Regions from separate parts of the Neobacillus sp. DFD-2R genome, predicted to be linked through region 3. Evidence: predicted binding sites of a transcription regulator. Region 3 holds the regulator's gene; each other region holds the start of a gene.
What was found. Region 3 encodes LexA, which represses DNA repair genes until DNA is damaged. Its sites were predicted from a motif close to CGAACATATGTTCG; they were not measured.
Positions count from the first base shown of each region.

Region 1: uvrB (excinuclease ABC subunit UvrB) is a predicted target of LexA. The motif match lies at 4,243-4,256, and genes of this name have one in related genera.
Region 2: AC3ANV_RS16545 (YolD-like family protein) is a predicted target of LexA. The motif match lies at 2,742-2,755, and genes of this name have one in related genera.

Region 1 is NZ_CM173228.1:757,243-767,292, forward strand. Features, by position in the region: gene AC3ANV_RS03585 (5' nucleotidase, NT5C type) at 1-202, shown strand, start outside; gene AC3ANV_RS03590 (FTR1 family iron permease) at 374-1,852, shown strand; gene AC3ANV_RS03595 (hypothetical protein) at 1,876-2,250, shown strand; gene AC3ANV_RS03600 (DUF2935 domain-containing protein) at 2,338-3,207, opposite strand; gene AC3ANV_RS03605 (hypothetical protein) at 3,396-3,617, shown strand; gene AC3ANV_RS03610 (CsbA family protein) at 3,949-4,182, shown strand; gene uvrB (excinuclease ABC subunit UvrB) at 4,411-6,390, shown strand; gene uvrA (excinuclease ABC subunit UvrA) at 6,398-9,274, shown strand; gene AC3ANV_RS03625 (DUF4097 family beta strand repeat-containing protein) at 9,627-10,050, shown strand, end outside.
Region 2 is NZ_CM173228.1:3,286,687-3,296,736, forward strand. Features, by position in the region: gene AC3ANV_RS16535 (M28 family peptidase) at 97-1,131, opposite strand; partial or broken gene AC3ANV_RS16540 (GNAT family N-acetyltransferase) at 1,517-2,036, opposite strand; gene AC3ANV_RS16545 (YolD-like family protein) at 2,373-2,711, opposite strand; gene AC3ANV_RS16550 (hypothetical protein) at 2,824-3,234, opposite strand; gene helD (RNA polymerase recycling motor HelD) at 3,662-5,968, opposite strand; gene AC3ANV_RS16560 (hypothetical protein) at 6,315-6,620, opposite strand; gene AC3ANV_RS16565 (DUF2187 family protein) at 6,964-7,149, opposite strand; gene AC3ANV_RS16570 (hypothetical protein) at 7,402-7,845, shown strand; gene AC3ANV_RS16575 (hypothetical protein) at 7,938-8,171, shown strand; gene AC3ANV_RS16580 (heme o synthase) at 8,546-9,460, opposite strand; gene AC3ANV_RS16585 (cytochrome o ubiquinol oxidase subunit IV) at 9,540-9,854, opposite strand; gene AC3ANV_RS16590 (cytochrome (ubi)quinol oxidase subunit III) at 9,855-10,050, opposite strand, start outside.
Region 3 is NZ_CM173228.1:3,882,140-3,892,189, reverse strand. Features, by position in the region: gene AC3ANV_RS19435 (methionine gamma-lyase family protein) at 1-155, shown strand, start outside; gene AC3ANV_RS19430 (MerR family transcriptional regulator) at 306-680, shown strand; gene glnA (type I glutamate--ammonia ligase) at 713-2,047, shown strand; gene lexA (transcriptional repressor LexA) at 2,803-3,426, opposite strand; gene yneA (cell division suppressor protein YneA) at 3,586-3,909, shown strand; gene AC3ANV_RS19410 (YneB family resolvase-like protein) at 3,929-4,576, shown strand; gene AC3ANV_RS19405 (DUF896 domain-containing protein) at 4,659-4,889, shown strand; gene tkt (transketolase) at 5,070-7,070, shown strand; gene sirA (sporulation inhibitor of replication protein SirA) at 7,348-7,788, shown strand; gene AC3ANV_RS19390 (YneF family protein) at 7,867-8,082, shown strand; gene AC3ANV_RS19385 (hypothetical protein) at 8,411-8,686, shown strand; gene AC3ANV_RS19380 (ABC transporter transmembrane domain-containing protein) at 8,931-10,050, shown strand, end outside.

The DNA.
Region 1 (10,050 bases), 2.3 Mb from region 3:
TGAAAAGCTTCAAATTATCAAAAATTTAAAACTCGATTATTATTTTGATGATAAACCTGAAGTACTAAATACACTTTTAAATGAATCTTTAAAGGTAGTTGTTAAGGATCAATCCTATAATCGCCATTTAAATTTACCCCGTATTTTGCATTGGACGGATTTAAAGGAAATTATTCATTTAGACGAGCAAAAGGTCCGGTGAATCGCCAGGCCTTTTTCCATTATTAAAAAAGAGTTCACATTTATGTAACAAAAAAACAAAATCTCTAATTGACAATCATTATCATTGGAAATAGAATAATAAATAAGAAGATGATATTGAAATTCGTTATCAATTAGCATAAACAATACATGTTTCATCAAGGGGGAGCTTATGGGTAAAAATCTACTAGTTAAAATATCTATCCTTCTATTAATAATCGGATTTGGAATACATAATCCTGCATTAGCTGCCGGAACATCCGGTGAAGATATTAAGAAGGCTGAGGTATCGATTGACCAAGCGATCGACTTTGCTTCGAAAGGAGACCTTTCCGGAGCACAGAAGGCATATGATCATTTTAATAAAACCTGGTTGGAAATTGAATCAGGGATAAAAGATGATTCAGCAACTGCTTATCGGGATATTGAATCAAATATGGGAAAAGTAGTTTATGCCTTAACCTTAAAAAAACAAGACCAGGTTTTACAAGCACTTCAGGGTTTAAAGGCTGTAAATGAAAAAGTGGCAAACGGGGGATACCCTAAAGAAGCTGGATTTAAGAAAGAAGATATTTCATTAGATGATTTTATTCTCCTTCTCCAACAAACGAAAAAAGAAGTAAGTAACCAAAATCAAACGCAAGCTCTGGCAAGCATTAAAAAGGCAAGTGACAGCTGGTTAAGCGTAGAAGGAGTAGTAGTAGCCCAATCTGCTTCCGTTTACAGTGACTCGGAAAGAGACTTGGTTACGATCCAAGCGATGCTCGCAGCTAATCCGCCAAATTATAAGCAAGCAAATGAAACGATTGATAACATGATAAAATACCTTACACCCTTAGCTAATAAATCGGAATACACCTATTGGGATGCAGCGATGATCCTCATTCGTGAAGGTTTGGAAGCATTACTAGTCGTCATTGCCCTCATGTCATTCGTGAAAAAATCCGGAGAAGCCAAAGGAAAAGCCTGGATTTGGGCCGGTGTTCTGGGAGGATTGGGCGTCAGTGTGATCCTTGCTGTTATCGTTAAGTTTGTTATTTCCTCCGGTGCATTTGGTAACAACAATGCTCTGATTGCCGGCTGGACAGGAGTATTTGCGGCAGTCATGCTATTGTATATGAGCTATTGGCTTCATAGCCAATCCAATATTGCCGACTGGAATCGGTATATTCGTGAAAAAAGCCAAACGGCATTAACCACCGGAAAGCTTGTCTCATTAGGCGTTCTTGCCTTTCTGGCGGTATTCCGTGAAGGCACAGAAACCGTATTATTTTATATCGGTATGGCGAGCCAAATCAAGCTGTCGGCTCTTTTAATCGGATTTCTTATTGGAGCAGGGATACTTGGTATTTTAGCTTACCTGATGGTCTTTGTAGGATTGAAATTACCATTACGTCCATTCTTTTTGGTATCCAGTGTTATCGTGTTTTATCTATGTCTAAAGTTTACCGGCATGGGGATTCACAGCTTACAATTAGCGGGACTTCTTCCAACGACACATGCTGAAAGTGTACCAAGTATCGAGTTCTTTGCTTTGTATCCTTCATGGGAAAGTGCCATCCCTCAAGTCGTTCTTGTTCTCGGTGCCATCATGGTAATTTTAGCTAAGAAATTGAAAAGCAAAAAATTTATTACAGCAAACAATAATTAAAAATAGAAAGTTGGAAAATAACAATGAAAAAGTTGACCTCATTCGTTCTAGCAATCGTTCTTGGAAGTGTTTTAGTTTTAGCAGGTTGCGGATCCAATAATAGTAAGGTATCCGAAGGCGTTAATAAAATGTTGGATACCACAGGACAATTATCAAAAGCAATTGATAGCGGTGACCAAGCAAAGGTAAAACAAGTGGGACCAAAGTTAGAAGATCAATGGAAAACATTTGAAGATGATGTAAAAAAAGATAACAAAGACCTTTACGCCAAAGTTGAACAATATCTTGATCCAACGATTGCCGGCTCACAAGCAACTCCACTGGATAAAAATGCGTTAAGTACCTTAAACGGTCAGCTTACTGATGCATTGAAAGAGTTAGCCGCTAAAACAAAATAAAACCATAAAAAAGGGAGTCTTTAACGAGACACCCTTTTTTTGGCTAATAGGAAAAAGAAGAGACTGTTCGCAAGTCTCTTCTTCATTTTACCTATTTTGCGACTCCTGTTGCTTTACTTTTAACCTCTCTTCCAAAACATGGATCATACTGAGGAAATGGTCCGCTTCCCTTACAACATGGTCTGCTAATAGCGGGTCGATGACACTTTTGATTTGACAGCTTTTTATTAAATCCAGTCCTGCTTGTTTAAAATTACGCAGTTCATGTGTGGCATTTTCACTATCCTTATTCAGTTTTCCAATTATCGGATAGGTTGGGCTTTTCTTATATAACATCGATTCAACGTCCCTAGCCTGGTTAAGCAGAACTTCAAAATCGTCACCAAACTTCCTTGCTTGAAAAACTAAATTTCGTTCAGATTGATCGAGCAGTGAAGCAATAAAACGTGAATGCTCCATCATAATCTTGAGCCAAAACACATTTTCCTTAATTATCGCATCCTGGATTGGGTCCAATATTCCTTCATTGAACTTTTTCAATGTTCTCATAAAATATTCCGCTTCCCGGGCGATATGATCGACGAGGAGAGGGAAGTTAAAACCTTTCACTTTACAATTAATAATCAGGATGAGTAGATTCCGTTTGAAATTCCTTAATCCTAAGACAAGTTGTATGGAATCTTCATTTAACTTACGGACTGCCGTGACATTATTTGGGGTCTGATAGGCTCTTTTTTCCTGCTCCTGAAAATAGTAATAAAACCGTTCCGTTTGCTGAATAAGATGCTTATCATTTCGATCGAAGCCTTCATTTAAAAAATAGGAATGCTCCTTCATAATTCGTAACCAGAATCTATTCTCAGTTAAAGATCGTTCAATAAACAGTTGTTCGGTTAATGATTCAGGTGGTGCGGCAAAAGTTTCAGGGGCAATTAACATTTGATTGTCTGAATCCATTCCAGTGTACCCTTGATTAACCAATTTTCTCCCTCCCTCGTAAACACACTCCAATATATTTTATTTTCAATTTTTCTAGTTATGTCGTATTCAAGCAATCTTTAAAAATTTTATTGCTTGTCCTACAAATACCCAATCATGATGAGAAAAAATTCATTTAATAGAATAGAAAGGAGATGATAGCTAAAATGAGCAAACAAGATTTTATGCGCTTTGCATCTGAACTAGTAGGAGAAGAAGTAGAAGTTATCACTAGTAATGGAACATTTACAGGTACACTTGAATATGTCGGAAGCGACAATTTAATTTTATCAACTAGAGTTAGAGGTCGCAGAGTTAGATTGGCAATTCGCATTGCTTTAATTATTGCGCTTTTCAGTTTATTGACTGGACGCAGATTTACTTTATAGGGGATATATAATAGACGAGGCTGACTCAAAAGGCCGTTTACAAACGGCACTTTTGAGTCAGCCTTTTCATTTGATATAATCAGTAATGATAAACGTATGTCTACTAAGAGATTTAAAAGAAGTAAAGAGGATATTGTTGTCATTAATAGTAAGAATCTAGCTGCACTTACTTTTGGGTTTCGAAAGCCTACAATTGCCAACAAATTTAATTGATTCTGCATAATAAATCTTTCTCAGAATATTTCAAGAACAAAATATGAAATTTTTATTGCAATTTTATGAATTAATTTTTAAAATTAATAAACAGAAATCAATGAATGAGGTGTACCCGTTGGTCATTGAATATTTATCGGCACTGATTATGCCAGGTTTGCTCGTGTTACTTTTTACAAGGGTCACTTATAATCGGGTTATCGGTCTTGCGTTAACCGTCGGACTTATTGCTGCATCTGTTTATAAAGGTTATACAAACACATTCCTGCTTATTGTCATTGATGCTTTTTCCTTAACCGCCGGTTTTGCCTTAGCTGCAAAAATGAAACAAAGAGCCTTAAAGAAAAGCTAATAAACTATATAACTCCAGGTCTGCCGGAAAAGAGGCAGGCTTTTTTGTTTTTAAAAAAATCGAATACTCGTTCGCATATTATTGGTTAGTTATTGGGGATTTGTGTTAAAATGGTAATATGAATTAGACAGAAGTTTTTTTTAGCTCCATTCTTGAACGTTTTCTAGTTTTCAAAGTTGAAAAATGTCAATAATAGAAGAATCCTATTTTTTTCAGGAGGAAGTTTGCGTGAAGGACCAATTTGAATTAGTTTCAAAATACTCTCCTCAAGGTGATCAGCCCGAAGCAATTCGCCAATTAGTCGACGGAATCCATCAAAATAAGCGGCACCAGACCCTTCTCGGTGCAACCGGAACGGGTAAGACATTTACCGTTTCGAACGTGATTAAGGAAATTAACAAGCCAACGCTCGTCATCGCACACAATAAAACATTAGCGGGCCAGCTCTATAGCGAATTTAAGGATTTTTTTCCAAACAATGCTGTTGAGTACTTTGTCAGCTACTATGATTATTTCCAACCTGAAGCCTATGTCCCCCAGACCGATACCTTTATTGAAAAAGATGCCAGCATTAACGATGAAATTGATAAACTGCGCCACTCGGCGACCTCTTCCTTATTTGAAAGGAAGGATGTCATTGTCATTGCCAGTGTGTCTTGTATCTATGGTCTCGGATCGCCGGAGGAGTATCGGGAGCTGGTGCTTTCTCTCCGTACCGGTATGGAGGTTGAGCGGAATCAGCTGCTGCATCGGTTAGTCGATATCCAATATGATCGAAATGATATTGATTTCAAGCGCGGAACGTTTCGGGTCCGCGGCGATGTGGTTGAAATCTTTCCCGCTTCCCGCGATGAACATTGTATCCGAGTTGAATTTTTTGGTGATGAAATTGATCGGATTCGTGAGGTTGATGCACTTACAGGAGAAATCATTGGCGAACGGGAACATGTAGCGATTTTCCCGGCATCCCACTTCGTTACCAGAGAAGAAAAGATGCGCATTGCCATCGCAAATATTGAAAAAGAACTGGAGGAACGTCTTGCCGTTCTTCGGGAACAAAATAAATTGCTTGAAGCACAAAGACTTGAACAGCGGACCCGCTATGATCTGGAAATGATGCGGGAAATGGGCTTTTGCTCGGGCATTGAAAATTACTCCCGCCATTTAACGTTAAGAGAGGCGGGTTCGACACCGTACACCTTGCTGGATTATTTTCCTGATGATTTTCTTATGGTAATTGACGAGTCGCATGTTACCCTGCCGCAAATAAGGGGAATGTTCAATGGTGACAAGGCACGGAAAGGAGTTTTAGTTGAGCATGGCTTCCGTCTCCCCTCAGCTCTCGACAATCGTCCATTGACCTTTGATGAATTTGAAAAGCATATTTCCAATATTATTTATGTTTCGGCTACTCCCGGTCCTTATGAGCTGGAGCATACACCGGAAATGATTCAACAAATCATTCGCCCGACAGGACTGCTTGATCCTACGATTGAGGTACGGCCAATAGAAGGTCAAATCGATGACCTGATTGGTGAAATACAGGATAGAGTGAAGAAAAACGAACGTGTGCTTGTAACAACCTTGACGAAAAAAATGTCTGAGGATTTAACGGATTACCTGAAAGAAATCGGAATTAAAGTCCAGTATCTGCATTCGGAAGTCAAAACACTTGAGCGGATCGAGATTATCAGAGAACTGCGCCTCGGAAAATATGATGTTCTTGTCGGAATTAACCTGCTCCGTGAGGGTCTTGATATTCCCGAAGTTTCACTTGTAACGATACTTGATGCTGATAAAGAAGGCTTCCTTCGTTCGGAACGATCGTTAATTCAAACGATTGGCCGGGCTGCGCGTAATGCGAATGGGCAGGTAATCATGTATGCGGACCGGATGACGAATTCGATGGAATTGGCGATTAGTGAAACGAAACGTCGCCGTGTGATTCAGGAGGAATACAACCGGAAGCATGGAATTACTCCTAAAACGATTCAAAAAGATATACGCGATGTCATTCGTGCCACCCATGCTGCCGAAGAGCAGGAAGAGTACAAACCGGCGAAATCATTCGGCAAGATGTCGAAAAAGGAAAAAGAAAAGCTTATTGCTAATATGGAAAAAGAAATGAAAGTCGAAGCCAAGGCGCTTAATTTTGAGCGTGCCGCAGAGCTTCGCGATCTCATTTTAGAGTTGAAAGCGGAAGGATAACGTATATATGGCAATGGATAAACTGATTGTAAAAGGCGCTAGAGCCCACAATTTAAAAAATATTGATGTCACGATCCCCAGAGATAAACTTGTTGTCTTAACGGGACTTTCCGGTTCAGGGAAATCCTCGCTCGCATTTGATACGATCTATGCTGAAGGTCAGCGCCGTTATGTTGAATCCCTTTCAGCATACGCCCGGCAATTTCTCGGTCAGATGGATAAACCCGATGTTGATGCGATTGAAGGCCTATCGCCGGCAATTTCGATTGATCAAAAAACGACAAGCCGTAACCCTCGCTCTACGGTCGGGACGGTGACGGAAATTTATGATTATTTGCGATTATTGTTTGCTAGAGTAGGGCATCCAACATGTCCAATCCACGGGATTGAAATTTCCTCCCAAACAATTGAACAGATGGTCGACCGGATTTTAGAATATCCGGAACGAACAAAAATGCAAATCCTCGCCCCTGTTGTTTCGGGAAGGAAAGGAACGCATGTCAAAGTCTTTGAAGATATTAAAAAACAAGGCTTTGTCCGTGTCCGTGTTGACGGAGAAATGATGGACATCGGCGATGAAATTGAATTAGAAAAAAATAAAAAGCATTCGATTGAAGTGGTTGTTGACCGGATTGTCGTCAAGGAAGGGGTGGCATCACGGGTTGCCGATTCCCTTGAAACCGCATTAGGACTTGGTGAGGGAAAGGTAATTGTGGATGTCATTGGCGAGGAAGAACTGCTGTTTAGTGAAAACCATGCCTGTCCACATTGTGGTTTTTCCATTGGTGAGCTAGAGCCGAGGATGTTTTCCTTCAATAGCCCGTTCGGTGCCTGCCCGGAATGTGATGGGCTTGGCTCCAAGCTTGAGGTCGATCTTGACCTTGTCGTTCCGAATAAGGACCTGACACTCAAGCAGCATGCGATAGCCCCATGGGAGCCAACCAGCTCACAGTACTATCCACAGCTCCTTGAGGCTGTTTGTAGCCATTATGGAATTGAAATGGATATCCCTGTTAAGGATATCCCCGAGAATCTTCTGGAAAAAGTTTTATATGGTTCCGGACGTGAAAAAATCTATTTCCGCTATGAGAACGATTTTGGTCAAATTAGAGAAGGTCATATTGAATTTGAAGGTGTCATCAGAAATGTTGAGCGCCGTTATAAGGAAACGAGTTCCGATTTTATTCGCGAACAAATGGAAAAATATATGGGCCAACAGCCGTGCCCAACCTGTAAGGGCTATCGTTTGAAAAAGGAAAGCCTTGCGGTGTTGATTTCGGGCCGCCATATCTCACAATTGACCAACCTTTCAATTGAAGAAGCTCATCAATTCTTTGCCGGGTTAGACTTATCGGAAAAAGAAATGAAAATTGCTAAACTGATTTTCCGTGAAATCAGTGAGCGTCTCGGCTTTTTAATTAATGTCGGCCTTGATTATTTAACTTTAAGCCGTGCCGCGGGGACGCTCTCCGGGGGTGAGGCGCAGCGGATTCGCCTTGCAACACAAATCGGCTCACGGTTAACAGGGGTATTATACATTCTCGATGAGCCGTCAATCGGTCTTCATCAACGTGATAACGACCGCTTGATCGGGACATTAAAAAGCATGCGCGAAATCGGGAACACCTTGATTGTAGTGGAGCATGATGAGGATACAATGATGGCGGCCGATTATTTGATTGATATTGGACCGGGTGCAGGAATACATGGCGGAGAAATTGTTTCCGCCGGTACTCCTGAAGAGGTGATGGCGGATCCGAATTCGCTGACAGGCCAGTACCTGTCAGGGAAAAAGTTCATTCCGCTGCCAATAGAACGCCGTAAGTCAGACGGACGGTTTATTGAGATAAAAGGCGCCTCCGAGAACAATTTAAAAAATGTCAGTGTTAAGCTCCCGCTCGGAATGTTTATTGCGATTACCGGTGTTTCGGGGTCAGGGAAAAGTACGCTTATCAATGAAATTCTCCATAAATCGCTTGCGCAAAAGCTTCACCATGCGAAAAGTAAACCGGGAGAGCATAAGAGCATTAAAGGAATTGATTATCTGGAAAAAGTCATTGATATTGACCAGTCGCCAATCGGGAGAACGCCGCGTTCAAACCCTGCAACCTACACAGGTGTATTTGATGACGTTCGTGATGTGTTTGCGTCAACCAATGAGGCCAAGGTTCGCGGCTATAAGAAAGGACGCTTCAGCTTTAATGTTAAGGGCGGCCGCTGTGAGGCCTGCCGGGGTGATGGGATTATCAAAATTGAAATGCATTTTTTACCTGATGTATATGTTCCGTGCGAAGTCTGCCATGGGAAACGTTATAACCGTGAAACGCTGGAAGTGAAGTACAAAGGGAAGAATATTTCTGAAATCCTTGATATGACCGTTGAGGCTGCAGTTGGATTTTTCGAGAACATTCCAAAAATCAGCCGCAAGCTTCAAACGATCTTAGATGTTGGACTTGGATATATTACCTTAGGGCAGCCGGCTACGACATTATCGGGAGGGGAAGCGCAGCGTGTAAAGCTGGCATCCGAACTGCACCGTCGCTCAACCGGCCGTTCGTTCTATATTTTGGATGAACCAACAACAGGACTCCATGTTGATGATATTTCACGGCTGCTGGTTGTTTTGCAGCGTTTGGTTGAAAATGGTGATACGGTGCTTGTAATCGAGCATAATCTCGATGTCATTAAAGCTGCCGACTATATTGTAGACCTTGGCCCGGAAGGCGGCGATAAAGGCGGTACCATCGTCGCAACCGGTACACCGGAAAAAGTCGCTGAAGTTTCTGCATCGTATACAGGTAAATATTTAAAGCCAATTCTTGAACGGGATCGATTAAGAATGAAAAAGCTTATGGATGAAAAAGAATTGAGTGTAAAGAGCTAAAACCTTTGGGTTTTGGCTTTTTTTTACGGTAAAAAGCTGATAAAAAATAGATGTTCGCGGAATTTAGCTTCAAGTCGGCGGGAATATTGCAAAGTAGGGCGGAATTAACTGCTCATTCCGCGGAATCCTTTACGATCCAAGCGGAATAACCAATCAAACCTGCGGAATTCGCTTAAACTAGGATCCAATCTAAAGAATTACCCTGTTCAATATAAAAATACGAAACTTTCGAATCTCTTTTTCGTAAATAAATAGTATTGGCGATTTCATCTTGAACATAATCAAAGGCGTAAAGACTCTAAAACATGAATAAGCTGAAGAGAAGGAAAATTAATTTTTTGAGGTGGAAAAGATGAAAGAGGAACGAAAGCGGATTTTAAAAATGGTCGAAGAAGGAAAATTGAAGGTCGACGAGGCATTATCATTGCTTGAAGAATTGGAAAAGGCACAGCAAACGATGGAGCAAAAGCAGGAGCAAATCATCAATGAACTATCTACGGCTGTCAAATTTGAGGAAGCAAAAAAAGAAGAAACGGTTAATGGGAAATTTCAGTCGACAAAAGAGAAAATTTTTGAATTTGTTGATTCTGCATTGAAAAAAATTAAAGATTTTGATCTGGATTTAAATTTTGGCCAATCTGTGGAAATTTCCCATATTTTCCATCATAGCGAAGTTTATTTGACGGAAATGGATATTGATGTCGCGAATGGATCATTAAGGGTCGCCGCATGGGATCAAAACGATGTTCGGATTGAGTGCCAGGCTAAGGTTTATC
Region 2 (10,050 bases), 600 kb from region 3:
TATTAAGATTAATCAATACGTTTATCCTAGTCAAGTTCCAAGTTCCAGAGGGACAGGCTTCTACTCATTTCGTTCCATTTTCGCCTCGTTGAACTGTTATAGTAACTTTATAGCTTTCAACGTTAATTTGATTTTTTCCGGGTTAATCATCTGACCTTTCGAGATTTCTCTCATTAACACTTCACAAATACGATCAAGATTATGATGGGAATCGAGTTCGACTTTCAAAAATCGTCCTAGCTCAGCTGCTTCAGATTGACGATTAAATAGAGGAACGTCACCGGATGGGAGTAATGACTGACCACTCTTGTTATCAAATTGTGAGTTGATCTTTAGAACGCTGTGTATAATGAGGGAAACGATTTTCGAGATTTTACCTAGATTCAGTTTTTCAAATGAATCTTCAGGAGTATGCATGTAGGCATAATGACCACAAGTAAAAAATAAGTTAGGAATTTTGCGTCTATCAAAGATGTAATTATCGGATAAATAAAATAATTCTCGGTTTCTCAAGCGATAGACTTGTAGATCCTTTACATTTCTTTGCGCAAATTTAATGGAATTTGAAAGAATTGGGCAAGTATTGGCTCCAATTACAAACAAGGCGTTTTCACGGTCTTTTACAGGGACATTATGACCACATAAATCTAAAATGAATGCTCCAAGAAATTTATCATAGTCCAATATTTTTTGAGACTGATGATAAAATTGAATACTCCCCATGCTATTGGTCATGAAGTATCTTGGCTCTTCCATATCAAAGATGGCTAAAACAATCGTAATAGTTAATTTAGTTGTTTTTAATGAATCAAGTACAGACATTAAAATACCAATGGAAGCGGCGTTATCATTTGCTCCTGGACAGCCCTGTACATGATCATAGTGTGCACCTAAAAGTAACCATTTTTCGCCGATCCCCTTTTTTCCGGCAATCAGGTTTCGGCCAATCTGTCCATTAAAAGCTGTGTAGGTTTGTTCCCATTCCTTATCGACTAATGGTGTTAGCGACAATCTTTCAAATTGTTCTACGATAAGTCTTCGAGCAGCATCATGGCCTTTTGTTCCGGGAACTCTCCCGTTAAGGCTTGGATTGGAAAGCTTCTGTATGAATTGTATATGCTCATTTTTCACCCAATAACCTCCTTATCTCGATTAGCAGCATCCATTATTTATCGATAATCTCATCATTATACTTACGGTACAAACGTACTTTACATACCCTGAACCAAAGTGGTAATCAATGTTTTTAATAAAAGGCTTTTTTCGCAAACTTTGTTGCTCTATCCGTACTAATTTGTCCTCACTAAGAGGCGACTTAGGACAGGCGTGGTGAAATCAATGAAAATCGAGTCCGAACCTGTGGTTACTTCGGACAAGTTTGGCAAATCCAAAGGCACTTTAGTCCGAACCTTCCGTGAATAAGCATGAATGTGAGGAAGTTTCCAAAACGATAAAAAACTTGGTGTTATCAACCAAGTTTTTAAGTACTTCTAAAAATATTTTTCGAAATAACTTACTATATTTCTCTATTTAGGGACGGTAAAACTTTCACTGTAATTTTACTCATGTTATACCAAATGGCTCCACCATGCTTTGAACTTGAAACACCGATGTTGAGGTATCCATGTTTTTCATAGAAGTGAATGAGGTTCTGTTTACAAGTGAGTGTAATCGTTTCACGTTTTTTCTCTCTTGCTTCTTTTTCAAGATGAGCAAGTAACGCTGTTGCCACACCTCGTTTTTGAAAATGTGGAGACACTGCTAATCCTAAAACGCTTTGATGACCTCCAGTCGCCGGGATTTGCTTTTAGATCGCTAAATAAATCATCTGTAATGAATGATTTATCAATAACTGGTCCATTGACTAAACCCACAATCACACCATCTTTTTCTGCTACAAAAAAACTATCCGGAATAAATTTAATTCGCTTTTCAAATGCTTCTCTCGTCGCAGCTTCTTCTTTCGTAAAACAAAGCTGTTCGATGACTACAAGTTCACGTAAATCTTCCATTTTTACATTTCGTATTTTCAACATTTCCATCATTCCTCCAAATTGAACCCTACACCTAAAACTATATAAGTTCATCCTAATTTATTGACATGAATTTGTATAATATCTTGATTTAGGCAATGAATAAGCAAGGTTCATGTCGAAAAATCAAGGGATTATTATAAGATTAGAACCATGAAAATGGTAAGTTACATTTGAATTTTTTTGAAAATGAGGTTAATTTTTCGGATAATTTGATTGGATCATTTTTAAAAGAGACCAAATCCATTGGTTTTGACTCGAACTATTCCCATCGCCAGCTCGACCGTTTATGTATAGAATAGGCATACTCCCTGAGTTTCGGATACGTGTAATACTACGTTAATCTAAGACAACAACTCCGGCTACATCCTCGAATGACACCCGCTCAAACACGCCAGGCTTAACTTCAATACGAAGCTGATGCGTAATAGGATCGATATAGTGTACGTGGCCCGATATATCCAACGTAAACCCATCGTCCCACACTGTTATCTTTACCTCCAGATTACATTCCATCGTACACCATATCCGTTGGTCAAACACCTCCATTTTATATTCGTCAATTAACGGTTTAGGCTGCCGCTCTTCATCCTTCCAATACTCTCGCATCATCTTGAATTGTTCAGGCATAAAAAAGGCGGTCTGCCATTTCTTAACGCCTCGATCGCGATTAGCCATAACGTTCATCTCCTTCGTTCTTATTATACGCGAACGAATGTTCCGTATGAATGAAAATAAAAAAAGAGCGACTTTTCAGCCACTCTCATTACAACTGCATAATTTAAGGGAATTACTGAGTGAATCTTACGGTAGCTGTTCTGACACAGCTTACAAAAGCTTCAATCCCAGGAACATTACAACGAAACGTAACTCTTACATGCAAATCAAAAGTTCCTGTTCCAGCGATTTCTATTCTGTTATCATCTACAATTCTTGGATTTCCTACTATTCTTGGATTTCCCGAAATCGGAGTCAAACTCCATTCATAAATAATATTTCGGTCCCTACCAGTACAGAAAATGGTAGCGCACTGGAGGTCAGCATCAGCAAAATATACTCCGGGAGCGTTTGTTCTTTTTATACCTTCGTCTCTTAGACGTGATCCCGAGCAACATCCTTCATTCGGTTGACCTACTCCATTACAGTTACAAATACGATCTCTTTGATCTGCCCAACCAGGTTCATTTCTTCTATCTAACATTTACATATCACCTCACTTTATAGCTAGTACTATTATTCTGGAATTAATAGAGTTCTTGGACAAACCTTGAAAAATAAAAAAAAGCCACCATGTAAGGTGACGTCATGTCTTTTGGTTCGTATGGTGATCGTATCTATTTCCGGAAGTTAGCAGAATAGCTTTATCGCACTCGTACTGTAAATGCGGATCAGTGCGTTAATTTTCAAATTTGTACTCAATGTCAGAATGCATCAATGCAGACCAAGAAGCGAGTATACCCATTTCTAAATCAAGAAAATGGCGTCTATTATATAAAAACTTGGTTAATTGTTAATTGTTGGTTCATAAAAAAATTTTTCGTGTAAACGATTTGCGCCAACTGATTAAACGACAGCCTGGCATCGTAGTCAAGCTGTTTTTTATCTGATTGGCCGAAAGCTTCCTCACTTCAAGTATCAAAATGGGTTGAATCCGCCCTATTTAGTAAAAAATCTGAAGAGTCTCTTCCATATAAATACAATCGATGCATCGGTCTTGTCATAGAGACGTACAACAATTTGATGTCCAAGTCTACTTCCCCGTATGGTTCTTCCAAGCATACTATCAAAACGGCATCAAACTCTAACCCTTTTGATAAATAAGAAGGTACAATCACCACATGTCCCTTCTTCATATCCTGTTTTTCTTCTACTAATTGAATGGGAAGATGACTTTTTTCTAGGATTTGATGGATTCTTTGACATTCTCTGTCGGTTCGTCCAATGATCGCAATGGAGTGAAGCTCTTCCTCTTTCAGTGAGGCAATATCTTGTTCTAGCTGAAGCTTAATATATTCCAGATTAGCAGGGTCAATCGTTTTAAACAATGGTTTTTGACCATGCCGAATGACGGGTTCGACCTTTGGCAAGTCTTGGTCGATCAGCTTCAGGATATCATTTGCCAAATTCATGATTTCAACGGTTGTTCTGTAGCTTTTTTGCAAGGCTTGATAATTCGCATTTGGGAAAATATCTTTCAATACAGGTCCCCAACTATTCAAGCCGCGATAGGAATGAATGCCTTGTGCTAAATCTCCGACAATGGTAAACAAGTCTGTTTCGCAGCCTTCCTTTAATGCGGCAAATTGAAAATAGCTGTAATCCTGCGCTTCATCAATGAAGATACTACGCATTTTATATTTTTCATCAATGCCTTCTAATTTGGCCTTCATATAAAATAACGGAGCTAAATCCTCCAGCTCGTATGCACCTCTAGCAAAAATCCGCTGACAATACTTACTTAGAACTCTGCATTCCTGATCAGAGAGTGTAGTTGAATGCTCTTTTATCCTTTCAGGAGAGGACATCAATTCCTTGTATAAGGTAAAAACATCTTTCATGACAAACGGTTCCATATATTTTTTTACCGCTGTCTTCGATTCCTTCTCCACCTTCGCTTTTCTTTGTTCTTTCATGTCCATGAGGTCAACCACTTTATGCTGTCTTTTTTCCGGTTGCAGCCTCCTGCTAAAAAGAATCTTTTCTAAAGCATCATCATATTTAGTATTGAGTTTTGATAGCATGATGGATTTCTTCTTTTTCAAATCATCTTCTAATAAGGTTTTTATTTTTCCGATCCTTTTATAGATTGGTAAGTAGGTATATTCTTGTAAAAATAGCTTTTTGAGCTTTTTTCCCTTCATGAGAATAGATTTTTCTACAATAAAATCCTCTTCAGGGGCGAGTTTTAATTCCAATTCTTTTATATAACTATAGATTACTTCCTTAAATTCGAGTGAACCCTTAAAACTTGAGACCCATTTCATCGAATTGGATTTTCCGTTTCCTTCAAGGAGCTTCATTAGCTTAGAATTAGCGGAAAATAGTTTTATTTTCTGCCCTAAGCAAGTTCTCATAAAATCAATAAAGGTGGTTTGATTAATTTTGTTGACCCCTAGTTCAGGTAATACGGCAGATATATAATCAATAAAAAGTCGGTTTGGTGCGAGTATCATTAATTTTTCTGAAGGAAATTTAAACCCTAAGGAATAGAGAAAGTAGGATATTCTATGGAGTGCGATTGTTGTCTTCCCGCTTCCCGCGGCCCCTTGAACGATGATGGGGTGTTTCAGTGATGCTCGGATCACTTCATTTTGCTCATTTTGAATGGTCGCAACGATTTCTGTTAAGCGATTGTCAGCTTTTCCTGACAATGATTTTTGCAAAAGTTCGTCGTGTGTGGTCAAATCGATGTCTCTGATTTCTTTTAATAAGCCATCGACGATTTCATACTGCCTCTTTAACGATAAGAACCCGGTTTGAGTCTCCCCATATGCTTCATAAGAAACATTTCCTAGTCTGCCGTCATAGTACACATTGGCAATCGGTGACCTCCAATCCACGATAATGGGCTGTTGGGTCACACGGTCAAACAGTGATACCTTGCCTATGTACAAAATTTCTTCACTTTTACTACTATCGTTTGTAAAATCGATTCTTGAAAAATATGGTTTGCCAATCACGCTTTCTAACCTTTTCAGTTCACTTTCAGCTAATTCAAGAAAGCTTGCATTCGCGAGGAGATCCGTGTAACTTGCACTACTATCCTGATTGTCTAAGTCAGCAAACGCTTGTTTCATATTTTCAACAAAAAATTCTTTATTCCCCTTAGAAATCTCTAAAACGGTCCGTATATATTCCTTGGTAAACTCTAAACGCTCCACTTCTCGTTGATAATCTTTATGGTCACGGACAGACACTTGATCTTTGGCACTCATCCTTTTAACTAGTCACCTCACTATTCAACTATGGAAACATGGGATATTAAGATTAACGAAAACTTTTATTCTAGTCAAGGTCCATTATTCCTGTTATGCTCTTCACGTTTTCTATTTCACCAGCAATAATTTGGTATGCTTTTTCAAATAATTATGAAGACTGATCCTCATGCGATCAGATCTGTATTCTCGAACCAGAATGAATGCTTTTGCTGCCAACACCTTTTTGTATTTTGTGTTTCATTAGAGATTTATTAATCCCATTTTACATAGAATATAAGAATAGGGACTAACCGTGAATGGTTAGTCCTTTATTAAACTTAATGTTGATTCCTAAATTGGCTGCCTATTTATTATTTTTTATCCATTCTATTAGTTCTGATACTGCATCTTCAAAATCTACTGCTGCCGTTCCGTCTTCTGGAATTTGCCCCATACTGTTTTCGAATTCGGTCAACCGAATTGAAAGCTTCTCCAAGTTTTCATCAGACTCCTGCTTCTTTGATTGATAATTTTTAGCTTTATTCAAAAGGTCGCTGAATTCATTATCTTCTTCTATTTCGTCAATCAGGCTCCAAACCTCTTGCAGTACCGTCTCTAATTTTTGCGCAGAAGTGTGAAGCTTTTGTAATTTTTCAATGGTGGATTGCATTCCTGTACTCCTTTCATACTCGAAATTCATGTTAAAAACGACTGTTTATACAACTTATAAAGTAACATTAGTTCATTTTTGCTAATGTTTCAATCATATTTACTATTGCTTGATTTATAGGATCATTGAACGGCTCTTCCATCTCTTTAAAGTTCAACCAAATTGAAATAAATTTTCTGTGTACCGATTTATTCATTAAATGAACTTGACTATAGGTATTCGTTTTCTAATAAGAGAATTGAATAATCAAAAAAGAAAGCACCATCCAATTTTTATGGATGATAGCTTTCAGTAAATGACCAGGGTTTGTGTTTATCATTATTAAACTTCAGATTCATTAAGGTTATTTTTTTGAATTTTTAATTTTGTAATTTTTATGATTAACAATGGTGATAAGAGGTTCATTTTTATCTTTTGAATAACCATATTGGACCATAACGGAATTTTCCCTTATGGCTGAAACCTCCCCTTCAAAGTTTTTTCCATCACGATTAAAGGAAATAACATCACCAATTTTTGCCGTGGCCATTCTCCATCACCTCGAATTTATAATATCCAAAAACAGGTGAAAAATACGTTTCTTCATCTGTTCAAAATTTAGCTCTCTCCCAAAGTTTTTTCTGCTCTTATTCTGTCCTTTCTTAAATAAAATGTGGTACAACTTGTAATCCGTTTATTAAAAAAGATATTTAATGGGGATAATAATGAAAAGGACTGGATAAATCAATTTGCAGAGATTTGTCTTCTTTCGGCCATTTACTATCAATGAAGGAGTAAAAAAATGAGCAAAAAAATATTAATCGCCATTATGGGAACACTATTAGTACTTATTTCTGCAGGCTGTGGCGATTCACTGAACAACAACAGTCAAAACAATATTCAAGCCCAAAAAATTACGTATGCTTCACGTTCTTTAACAGCACCCTTCTCAGATTTGCTTTATGGATTTGCAGCAATGGAGAAATATGTAGCAAATGGGGATTATAATTCTGCAAAAACTCTTTCACGTAACCTTTATGATGAATTTCACGACGCCATTCTGCCTTCATTAACGGCGAAAAAGGGTAAATCATATGCAGAACAGATTGATCGAAAATACGATGAGCTCGATGAGGCCCTTTCTAACAAGAATAAATCAAAAATTACAGAACTCATCAAGAAAAATCGAAGTAATCTCAAAACCATTGCTCCCATTTTGGGTGTTTCAGTCATTTCATCAGAATAATGATTACTCAGCCTTGAAGCAGTTAAGCAACAAAAATGAGAAAAAAACAGTTCGGGCATACATACTCTGACCCTACTAAAGGAGGAAATCGCATGGGGAGCTTAAGCGTAAAATTGACGATTTTGGAACTGGCCATCGGAGTTCTTATCCTAATTTATGAATTTGTAACAGGACATCCTTGGACAGTTGACGGAGTACCATGGACAATGGATGGAAATTTCCACCTCAACCTTGCCCTTGGATTTTTTACCGGCGCAGGATTCACATTTATAATAGGAGCCATTATTGGGTCCATCCAAAGTAGAGATCATTCCTACAAAAAATGATGTCTTTCCTTAAAGGGGGATAAAAATGGAGGAGTATTATTATACTGTTGTTTATATTGGGTTATTTGCAGCAGCGATGGGAATATCCTCATTTATGTATTATAAAATGATGCATGAATAATAACTCCATTGGGGTAACAACAAAAAAATGACTATCAATATAACAATTTGATAGTCATTTTCCATGTTGGTTATCAGTAACTGAATTATAATTGAAATGTTGATCTATTTTATGTATGATCTCCGCTTAACTGAACCTAGTCTTTCATCGATTTATTAAACATAATGGTCGTTATAATCAAAGTCAAACCAAACAATCCGCATATAAGAAAAAGTCCATAATCCATTTTTTCACCCCTTCATACCAAAATCCTTTATTTGATTCCAATTACCATCGCCGAAAACATTCCTAAAATATAGAACAAAGAGCAAATAAACGTCCGTTTTGCCCAAATAAATAAATGGTCTTCCTCTTTCCACATTCTCCATGTGCAATAAAGAAGAGCACTGTTAAAAATGATGGAACCGGCAAGATAAAAGGTATTAAAATTCCCGCTTATGTATAGGGCTATGGAACATAGAAATAAAAGAGCCATATAAATAAGACTTTGAATTTTTGTCGAACGAGGCCCTTTTACCACAGGCATCATCGGAATCCCTGCCTTTGTGTATTCGTCATTCTTGTATAAGGCAAGGGCCCAGGAATGAGGGGGAGTCCATAGAAAAATCACCATAAATATTAACAATGCCGTAACATTTAAACCATTGGTGACGGAAGCCCATCCAATTAAAACCGGGAACGCGCCGGCCCCTCCACCAATGACAATATTTTGAGGCGTACGGCGTTTTAACCACATCGTATAAACAACAGCATAATAAAAATACCCTGCAGCATTTAAAAAAGCTGTGAGAGGATTTACAAAGAAAAAAGCGATGACAACTGAAAGAACACCTAATAAAATACCAAACCTCAAAACAGATGAGGGATTGATCACCCCCGCTGGAATGGGACGCTTGGCTGTCCGCTCCATCAAAACATCAATATCCCGGTCATACCACATATTTATGGCCGCTGATCCACCGGCCGACAGCGAAGCACTCAAAAGCATGGCGAAAATTACAAACAAAGAGGGTATTCCTCTTTGGGCAACAAATGCAGAACATATGGAAGTAAAACAAAGCATAATTAATATTTTGGGTTTCGTTACTTCTTTATAACTAGAAATTGTTTGAGTCAACCGATTAAACCATGATTGCGTATCCTGATGAATTTCATGAACAACTGCCAAGGACTCCTCACTCCATTATGTTTAGTTTTCATCGCCCCTTGAGTAAACTCCACGCAGGGCGATGAAATTTTTCCTTACATTATTGAACCACATAGTTAAATGACATGATCCAAATCGCTCCGATCACGATCGTAAGAACGAATACGATACCTAAAATTAATGCTACTGCATTGTATCTCGGTCCCTCCCCATCACGAATATGCATGAAGAAAAACAGCTGAATGACAAATTGCAAAACTGCTGCAATCAAAATACTAACTGTAAGTGCAGTTTTTCCCATCATATGATTTAAGACAAAAACAAGCGGGATGATCGTTAAAATAATCGATAAAATAAAACCAATGATGTACGATTTGAAGGATCCGATGTGTTCAGCGTGTTCGTGATTTGACATTTACATCACCCCCATTAAATACACAACGGTAAAGATAAAGATCCAAACGGCATCTAAAAAGTGCCAGTACAAACTAATAATAGAGATTTTCCGTTTGGTAACTGTTGTAATCCCTTTGCGGGAAAGTTGAATCATCAATCCAATCATCCACAGAATACCAAATGAAACGTGCGCCCCGTGTGTACCCACAAGGCAG
Region 3 (10,050 bases):
TTCAAGGTGCAAGTATTGAACTAACTGCGGATGGTCCTATTAGACCACCTTATGTTGCCTATGTTCAAGGCGGTTTAACGTATGCGCATGTAAAAATGGCTATATGTATCGCCTTAGACAGTTTAGTCGAAAAAGGATTAATTGAATTAAATTAGGTAAAAATACTATGAGTAATCGTTATTGCTAAAAAACATGTCAGAAAATCTTCCATTCAATTGACAACTTTTCTGACAGCTAATATAATAGCAATATGAATGAACCTAAAGGAGGAGAAATCGGTGAGTGGACAGGAAATTCGCCGCTCTATGCCACTGTTTCCCATTGGAACTGTCATGCAGCTAACTGAGTTAACCGCAAGGCAAATACGCTATTATGAAGAACACCAATTGATTTCTCCGGCAAGAACCGATGGAAACAGGCGATTATTTAGTTTGAACGATATTGATAGACTGTTAGAAATCAAGGACTTAATTGATCAAGGAATCAATATGGCTGGGGTAAAACAGCTATTCTTGGTAAAAGAGCAACAAACACATGTTTTTGAGCAGCAGACGGAAAAAGCGAAACGTGAGTTAACGGATGACCAGTTAAGAAATCTACTACGTAATGAATTAATGCATTCTGGAAGATTAAATCGTTCGACATTGCGGCAAGGAGATATGTCACGATTTTTCCATTAAAAATAATTTTTTCTAAAGTAGGAGGAAGTAAAATGGCTAAATACACTAGGGAAGATATCCAACGATTAGCAAAAGAAGAAAATGTTAAATTTATCCGTTTACAATTCACTGACATTTTAGGAACAATCAAAAATGTTGAAATTCCTATCAGCCAATTAGAAAAAGCTCTAGATAACAAAATGATGTTTGACGGTTCTTCTATCGAAGGTTTTGTTAGAATCGAAGAGTCAGATATGTTACTATATCCGGATCTTAGTACATGGGTTGTTTTCCCTTGGACAGCTGAAAAAGGAAAAGTAGCTCGCTTAATTTGTGATATTTACACTCCGGAAGGAAAACCTTTCGAAGGTGATCCGCGTAATAACTTAAGAAGAGTATTGAAAGAAATGGAAGACCTTGGTTTTACAAACTTTAACCTAGGACCTGAGCCTGAATTCTTCTTATTTAAATTAGATCAAAAAGGTGAACCAACATTAGAATTAAACGACCAAGGCGGTTATTTTGACTTAGCACCAACAGATTTAGGTGAAAACTGCCGTCGTGATATCGTTCTTGAGCTAGAAGAAATGGGCTTTGAAATTGAGGCTTCTCACCATGAAGTAGCTCCCGGCCAACACGAAATCGACTTCAAATATGCAGATGCCTTAACAGCTTGTGACCAAATTCAAACATTCAAGCTTGTTGTAAAAACGATTGCCCGTAAGCATGGCTTACATGCAACCTTTATGCCAAAACCACTATTTGGTGTAAATGGATCCGGAATGCACTGTAACCTTTCTTTATTCAAAAATGGTAAAAATGCATTCTACGAGCCAACTAGCGATCTTGAGTTAAGCGATACAGCCCGTCAATTCATTGCTGGTATTCTAAAGCACGCTCCAAGCTTTACAGCGGTAACAAACCCAACTGTGAATTCTTATAAGCGTTTAGTCCCTGGCTATGAAGCGCCTTGCTACGTAGCATGGTCTGCAAGAAACCGTTCACCACTAATTCGTATTCCGGCATCACGCGGATTAAGCACACGTGTAGAAGTGCGTAGCGTTGACCCTTCAGCAAATCCGTACCTTGCAATGGCTGTGCTTTTAAAAGCTGGTTTAGACGGCATTAAAAACCAATTAACTCCACCGGCACCAGTTGACCGTAACATCTATGTGATGAGCAAGGATGAAAGATTAGAAGAAGGCATTATTGATCTTCCGGCTACACTCGCTCAAGCCTTAGATCAATTAAAATCTAATGAAGTAATCGTTTCGGGTCTTGGAGAGCACATCTTCGAACACTTCGTAGAAGCGAAAGAAATCGAGTGGGATATGTTCCGTACAGTCGTTCACCCTTGGGAACGCGAACAATATTTGAGCATGTATTAATAAAAAAAGTCTTGAGGCTCTATGCTTCAAGGCTTTTTTTGTATATGGGCAATCCGGATTTTTTTTTAATTAGTTAAAGATGATCCCCGCAAAATGAAGGATGAGGTCAATGATAGCGGGTGCCCTTATTTCTCCGACTTAGGTGAGAGTATCGCCAGTGTTTAGGAGGATACTTTCTGTTTTCCCTAATTACAACTTTATTCAATTTAAAAAAAATTATTGATAAAAAATTTTAAGGATAGAAAATCTCCAATAGAGCATCTGGGCCTTAAGAGGTCTATTAATTAAAATTGGAGGTAATTATGGATAATAACACTAAGAAAAAAATTGAAGATGAAGTGAAAAAAAGGTTGATGTTGAAATTGCCCAAGAATTTAGTGACGTTAGACAGCAATTAACGCATCTGCAAAGTACACTTAGTAGTTTACAGCAAGGACAGCAACAATCTAATCAGCAAATGGGGATGGGACAAATGGGCCAACAAAATCAATTACAATAATTTAATTCATTAGTTATTCTTACTTGATGTCATCGAGGGTTCAAGTTGTAAGGACTGAATCCTCGATATTGAACAATAACCTTCCCCAAACCGCTAACATTTATGCTTTTAATATGCCCCTATAATTTAAAAATGAATTATCAACGAAAAATTGTATTTTTATCCTCGATCCAAACAATAAGGGCCAAAGTCAGCGATCGTAAAAAATTGTCCAAAGAAAATGAGCCGGCACACTTTTGTGCCGGCTCGTTTTCTTTTAATGAATATGTCTATATACACCAATAACTTTGCCTAAAATAGAAACATTCCTCAAAATAATCGGTTCCATTGTAGAATTTTCCGGCTGCAAACGAATATAATCTTTTTCTTTAAAGAATCGCTTACAGGTGGCTTCATCTTCTTCCGTCATTGCAACAACAATATCACCGTTATTTGCCGTTGGCTGCTGTTTGACAATCACGTAATCTCCGTCAAGAATTCCTGCTTCTATCATACTTTCACCCATGATTTCCAGCATAAATACCTGCTCATCTGCAGGTGCCAGCCTTTCAGGAAGAGGAAAATATTCTTCAACGTTTTCAATTGCCGTTATAGGAAGACCGGCAGTAACTTTACCCACCACAGGAACATTTACAACATGGTTTCTTGGGATGTGTGCACTTTCATCGACTTCCAGTATTTCGATTGCTCTTGGTTTGGTAGGGTCGCGTCTAATAAGCCCCTTGCTTTCCAATCGTGCTAAATGTCCATGAACAGTTGAACTGGATGCCAGTCCAACAGCTTCGCCAATTTCACGTACAGAAGGAGGATATCCCTTACTCTTTACTTCTCCTTTTATAAAATCAAGAATATCCTGTTGCCGTTTTGATATTTTTGCCATGAAAAGTTACACCTCGCTCTGGTTAATGTTGTCTTAATTATAACATGTTCTCCAATTTTATACAAACATAAGTTCGAATTTTTATTGACATCAAACGGATGTTCGTATTATAATTAATTCAACAAAAGCGAACATATATTCCTTTACGAGGTGTTAATTATGAGAAAATTGTGGAACCAATACTCTTATGCTATTATACTTTTCGTTTTAAGCTGTTCAGTTGCAATGATGATATCCTGCCATTTTAAATCCGATGACCAAGATAAGTTTGTAAAGCTTACCGTTTCGGAAGGAGATTCGCTCTGGAAAATTTCTGATCAATTTTCCGGGCAGCATTCTCTATCAAACGAAGAATTCGTTAATTGGGTTAAAAGTCATAATAAAATAGAAGATGATCATATTTTTCCAGGTGAAGAAATAGTCATCCCAGTGCCAAAAAAAGCATCAACTGCTACGGAGTTTGCCAGTGCCGCTGGGGAATAGAAAGTGAGATTGATTTTTTATGAAGGCAATTATATACTGCCGGGTCAGTACAACGAAAGAAACTCAGGAAACTTCTTTAAATCGTCAAGAGGAAGAACTGACCCAGCTGGCAAAACAATATCAATTCGAAGTCACTTCGATTATAAAGGAGCAAGCTAGCGGGTATGATCTCGAACGGGATGGAATACTTCAATTATTAGAGGAAATAAAAAATCGGCACATACAAACTGTTTTAATTCAGGATGAAACCAGGCTCGGAAGAGGAAATGCAAAGATTGCTCTTTTGCACGTCATATTAAAAGAGGGAATAAAGCTTTATAGTATTTCACATAATGGTGAATTGCAGTTATCTGAATCTGATTCAATGGTTTTACAAATTGTAGGTATGGTCGAAGAATATCAGCGCAAACTCCATAATATAAAAATTAAGCGCGGAATGAAACGGGCGGTTAATCAAGGATATAAGCCTGAGAAAAATTTAAAAAATCTTGGTGAGAGTTCCGGTCGAGAAAAAATTGAAGTCCCAATTGAAGAGATTGTCCGTTTAAGAAAAAATAAGTTGACCTTTTCTGAAATTGCAGCTATTTTAAGAGGTTTTGGCTATAGCATATCGAAAGCAACTGTACATAGAAGATACCAGGATTATATTGATTCACAAGAAGTGTAGGCCTTTTACCTTGTCAGAAGGCCTTTTATTTAGTAAAATCAGATGTCATGAACTGATATTTTACCGAAGGGAAGATCCTTGAATGCTCTCAAAAGAAAAAATGGCTCGTATCAATGAGCTGGCAAAAAAAGCAAAAGCATCTGGATTATCAGAATCTGAGGCGAAAGAACAAACAAAATTAAGAAGTGAGTATTTAACAACATTCCGTTCTGCTATGCTGGATACATTAACACATACAAAGATTATTGACCCTGAAGGAAATGATGTAACACCGGAAAAAATAAAAGCAAGGAAAAAAAATACTCTTCATTAATTGCAAAGGAATACAATTTTTGTATTCCTTTTTTACATAAAGAGGTCGTTTCTATGTAAAAATATAAAACAAACTGAATTTTGTTACATATTTTAGTCCAATTTCTTGAATAAAAATCCAGAGCACTATAATATTAAGGATGTACTTATTATCCTAGTGAAACAAGAAAGGATGTAACTAATGTTTAATACTGTTGATGATTTATGCGTAACCTCCATTAGAACGCTTTCCATTGATGCAATCGAAAAAGCAAATTCCGGGCATCCGGGTATGCCGATGGGTGCAGCACCAATGACGTATACGTTATGGACTCGTTTTATGAATCAAAATCCAAAAAATCCCCATTGGTTTAACCGTGACCGTTTTGTCTTATCTGCAGGGCATGGTTCTGCGTTGCTATACAGCATGCTTCATTTATCCGGCTACAATGTAACAATGGAAGATTTAAAGCAATTCCGTCAATGGGGAAGTAAAACACCGGGACATCCAGAGTATGGACATACTGAAGGTGTTGAAGCGACAACAGGTCCTCTTGGTCAAGGAATCGCAATGGCCGTTGGTATGGCAATGGCAGAACGCCATGTGGCATCAGTTTATAATAAAGATAAATTTGAACTTGTGAACCATTATACATATAGTATTTGTGGTGATGGCGATTTAATGGAAGGTGTTTCTGCTGAAGCTGCTTCTCTTGCAGGACACTTGAAATTAGGACGTTTAGTTGTATTATACGATTCAAATGATATTTCTCTTGATGGTGATTTAAATAAATCTTTTTCTGAAAGTGTTAAAGATCGTTTTACAGCATATGGTTGGCAATATCTTCGTGTTGAGGATGGGAATAACCTTGAGGAAATTGCAAAAGCACTTGAAGAAGCTCGAAATGATTTAAACAGACCGACCATGATTGAAGTTCGTACAATCATTGGTTACGGTTCACCAAATCGTGCCGGTACATCCGGTGTTCATGGCTCTCCGCTTGGAGCAAAAGAGTTAAAACTTACTAAAGAAGCGTATAAATGGACATTTGAAGAAGATTTCTATGTACCGCAAGAAGTTTATGAAAACTTCCAAAAACTTATTGTAGAAAATGGCGAGAAAAAGGAAAAAGAATGGAACGACCTGTTTGCACAGTATAAAAAAGAGTATCCTGAATTAGCCACTCAGCTTGAACAGGCATTGAATAAAGAATTGCCAAAGGGATGGGACAAAGATATTCCTGTTTACAGTGAAGGAAAGAGTCTTGCAAGCCGTGCATCTTCAGGAGAAGTACTAAATGCAATTGCGAAGAATTTACCAACCTTTATTGGTGGATCTGCGGACCTTGCAGGTTCGAATAAAACCATGATCAAAGGCTCAGAAGACTATATGCCAGGTGCATACGAAGGTCGTAACTTTTGGTTTGGTGTCCGTGAATTTGCGATGGGTGCTGCTTTGAATGGTATGGCACTTCACGGTGGAGTACAGGTTTTTGGAGGAACATTCTTTGTTTTCTCTGATTATTTACGCCCGGCAATCCGTCTTGCAGCATTAATGGGATTACCTGTAACCTATGTATTTACCCATGATAGTATTGCAGTTGGTGAAGATGGACCAACACATGAACCAATCGAACAGCTTGCTGCATTAAGAGCAATGCCGAATCTATCTATTATCCGTCCGGCAGATGGAAATGAAACAGCAGCTGCTTGGAAGCTTGCTGTAGAGTCAAAAAACAAGCCAACAGCTCTCGTGTTGACTCGTCAAGATTTACCGACAATTAAAGGAACTGATACAAATGCTTACGAAGGGGTTTCAAAAGGAGCCTATGTCATTTCTGCTGCTGAAAAAGAAACTCCTGATGCATTAATCCTTGCCACTGGTTCAGAAGTAGGTCTTGCGGTTGAAGCACAAAAAGCACTGGCAAGCGAAGGCATTGAAGTTTCTGTTGTCAGTATGCCTTCATGGGATCGCTTCGAGGCACAAGCAAAAGAGTATAAAGATTCTGTTCTTCCTAAAAATGTGAAGAAACGCCTTGGTATTGAAGTAGGTTCTTCCTTTGGCTGGCATAAATATACCGGCGATGAAGGTGACGTATTGGCCATAGACAAATTCGGAGCCTCTGCACCAGGTGAGAAGATTATGGAAGAATACGGCTTTAGCGTTGCTAACGTTGTTGATCGCGTAAAAGCTCTTTTATAATATAAATAAAGTTAAACGGGGGAACGGCTAATGAGTCGTTCTCTTTTTTTGGCTAATAGGAAGGTATAAACTTTCACAAGTTTATACTTTTTTTATCGTTATAATTTAATTGGTTTTTTTGCTTTAAATAGCTATTAAGTATTGACAAGGATAAATACTTTTTAATAGTTACCGTACTATCGACAAAAATAGTGAAAGTTTTTGCCGCCGAAAGACAAATGTTTTGAATATGTTTTTTTATAATAGGAAAAAGGGTTTCAACGAAGGAGAGAACGGTGTGAGAAAATATCAGCTATATTTAATAGAAGATGAATTTGCCGCCCATTACTTCGGAAGAGAGCGCATGTTTTTTCGACTTTTTCAGGAACATGAAAAAGCAAACGGCGAGCTTAAATTTATAACGAAAAAACAAATTAACTATATAACAAAAACCCTGGAAGTTTTAAAAATCCATCAGCTTATTCAAAAGCAACTGGGAAAAATTAAAGGCTATCGTGCTGAGCATGGTTCCTACTCAATAGAATTAAGCGGAAAGCTAAGTACAGCAAAGCTGGAAGTTTATCAAGAATTAATTACAGTAGACGCAAGCGGAAGCTACGAAGCAGAAACGGCATTTTTTGAAGTATTGAGAAAGTGCGAATCTTCTTTTTTAGCCATAGATTTCGAACATCAGCGGTTTGGGTGGTTAAAGCCAATAAAAGAACGTAAATTTGTCTAATTTAAAGCTGAGTAGATATTGTGTATTCCCATTTTATTTAGTACACTGTATGGTAGACAACATGAAGGAGGAAGTTTAATGGGAATGTACATTCTAGTAGGTATACTATGCTTAGCAGCTGGTGTAGCACTAGGATTTTTCATTGCTCGTAAATATATGATGAGCTATTTAAAGAAAAATCCACCAATCAATGAACAAATGTTAAAAATGATGATGATGCAAATGGGTATGAAGCCTTCTCAGAAGAAGATTAACCAAATGATGAACGCCATGAATAAACAAGGCGGTAAGTAAAACCCTTGATATGTAAGGGCTAACAGATGGTAATGGCTATTAATAGATGAAGGAGGAAAGGTAAAAAGCTTATTGACTTAATCCTTCCTCAAAATTTATTCAATAATTGCTAATCTTCTAATTAACTTATAAAACCACTTTTTCCGTTGAAAGATAAATCGGAAGGAGTGGTTTTTTGTATTTAAATGAAACTTTGCAAGAGTATCTATATTATTGTCTAACCAGAGGATACTCACCTAAGACCATGAAAGAAAATAAAATTGCAGGAATTTAAGAATTCCGTGAAGAATGAATATTAAAAATCTACTAATTTAAGGAGTGATTATTTTTGATTCGAAGAAAAAAGGAAATACCGGAATTTATCAACGGCTTTGAAACCTACACCAATTGGGACGGAAAAAAGTATTATCTAACTCTTGATACAATTAATCCAAAGGGAACCTTGACATTAATGAAGTATCCTAATGGGGAATTTACTTATCACAGAAAAAATGAAAATTATTGGGATATTAAAGAAATTAAAATGGACAATGATATATTGATGGAGATTATTTGGGTATTTAGAAAAACGATAAATAATCTAATTAAAATAAAAGTTTGTTAAAGATAGGGTTCATTCTGAGCCTTATCTTTTTTGTTCCTTAAATATTTACAATTTATCCTATTATAGGAATATTTAAATGATTATCAAAAGATAAGACTTTAGACTTCAAGCTGTGGCTGTATTTTTAAATTAAATGGTGTTTCAAAATATTTATTATTTTAAGAATTTTTGTTAAAATAAAACCTCTACGCTGATTTGGTTTTTTTTAGAAAAATTAGATAATGGTAGCATTCGGGGGTGTGACATGAAGGTTTTTTTAGAATTAGGCTGGTTTTTTAAACAAGAGAGAAAAGCATACATATCCGGAATTCTTCTTCTGTTGTTTGTGGCACTGCTGCAGCTGGTGCCGCCTAAAGTAATTGGTATCATTGCGGATCATATAAAAAATGGAACGATGACAAAAGGGATCATTGTGAAATGGGTAATTGTCCTTGCAGTTGTGGGTCTAGTCACCTATATCCTAAGATATTATTGGCGAATCATGATTTTTGGTTCTTCGGTAAAGCTTAGTAAGATATTAAGAAATCGTTTATACCGGCATTTCACAAATATGTCACCGGCATTCTACCAAAAACGACGCATTGGCGACCTCATGGCCCATGCAACAAATGACATACAGGCCATCCAGCAAACTGCCGGGGCAGGGGTGTTAACCTTTGTGGATTCTCTCTCCACTGGAGGCTTTGTCATACTCACAATGGCGTTCACAATCAGCTGGAAATTGACCCTAATATGTTTGATTCCGATGCCATTTATGGCATTATTGACAAGTTGGTTTGGGACAATGCTGCATCGAACCTTCCATAAGGCACAGGAAGCATTTTCTTCTTTAAATGATAAAACACAAGAAAGTATAACTGGTATAAAAGTCATCAAAACGTTCGGCCAGGAACAGGAAGATATTGAAGACTTCCGAAAGCAATCAGAGGATGTTGTTCGAAAAAATATCACAGTGGCCAAAATTGATTCTCTTTATGACCCGACCATTTCTATCATTGTTGGAATTTCCTTTTTCTTATCAATCGTATTCGGAGCAAAATATGTGTTGTCAGGCGAATTAACGATTGGCCAATTAATCTCATTTACCACTTATTTAGGATTACTGATTTGGCCGATGCTGGCATTTGGCTGGTTGTTTAACATTGTCGAGCGCGGCCGCGCTTCCTATGAACGAGTTACCTCTCTACTAGGCGAAGCAATTGCAATAACCGACGATGAAAAGGCATTAGATATCGTACCAAGCGGTGATATCGAATTTAAGATTACTGAATTTACCTACCCTGGAGAAACAGAGCCGATTTTGAAGGATATATCATTTTCATTAAAATCAGGAGAAACACTTGGCATCGTAGGCAAAACCGGAG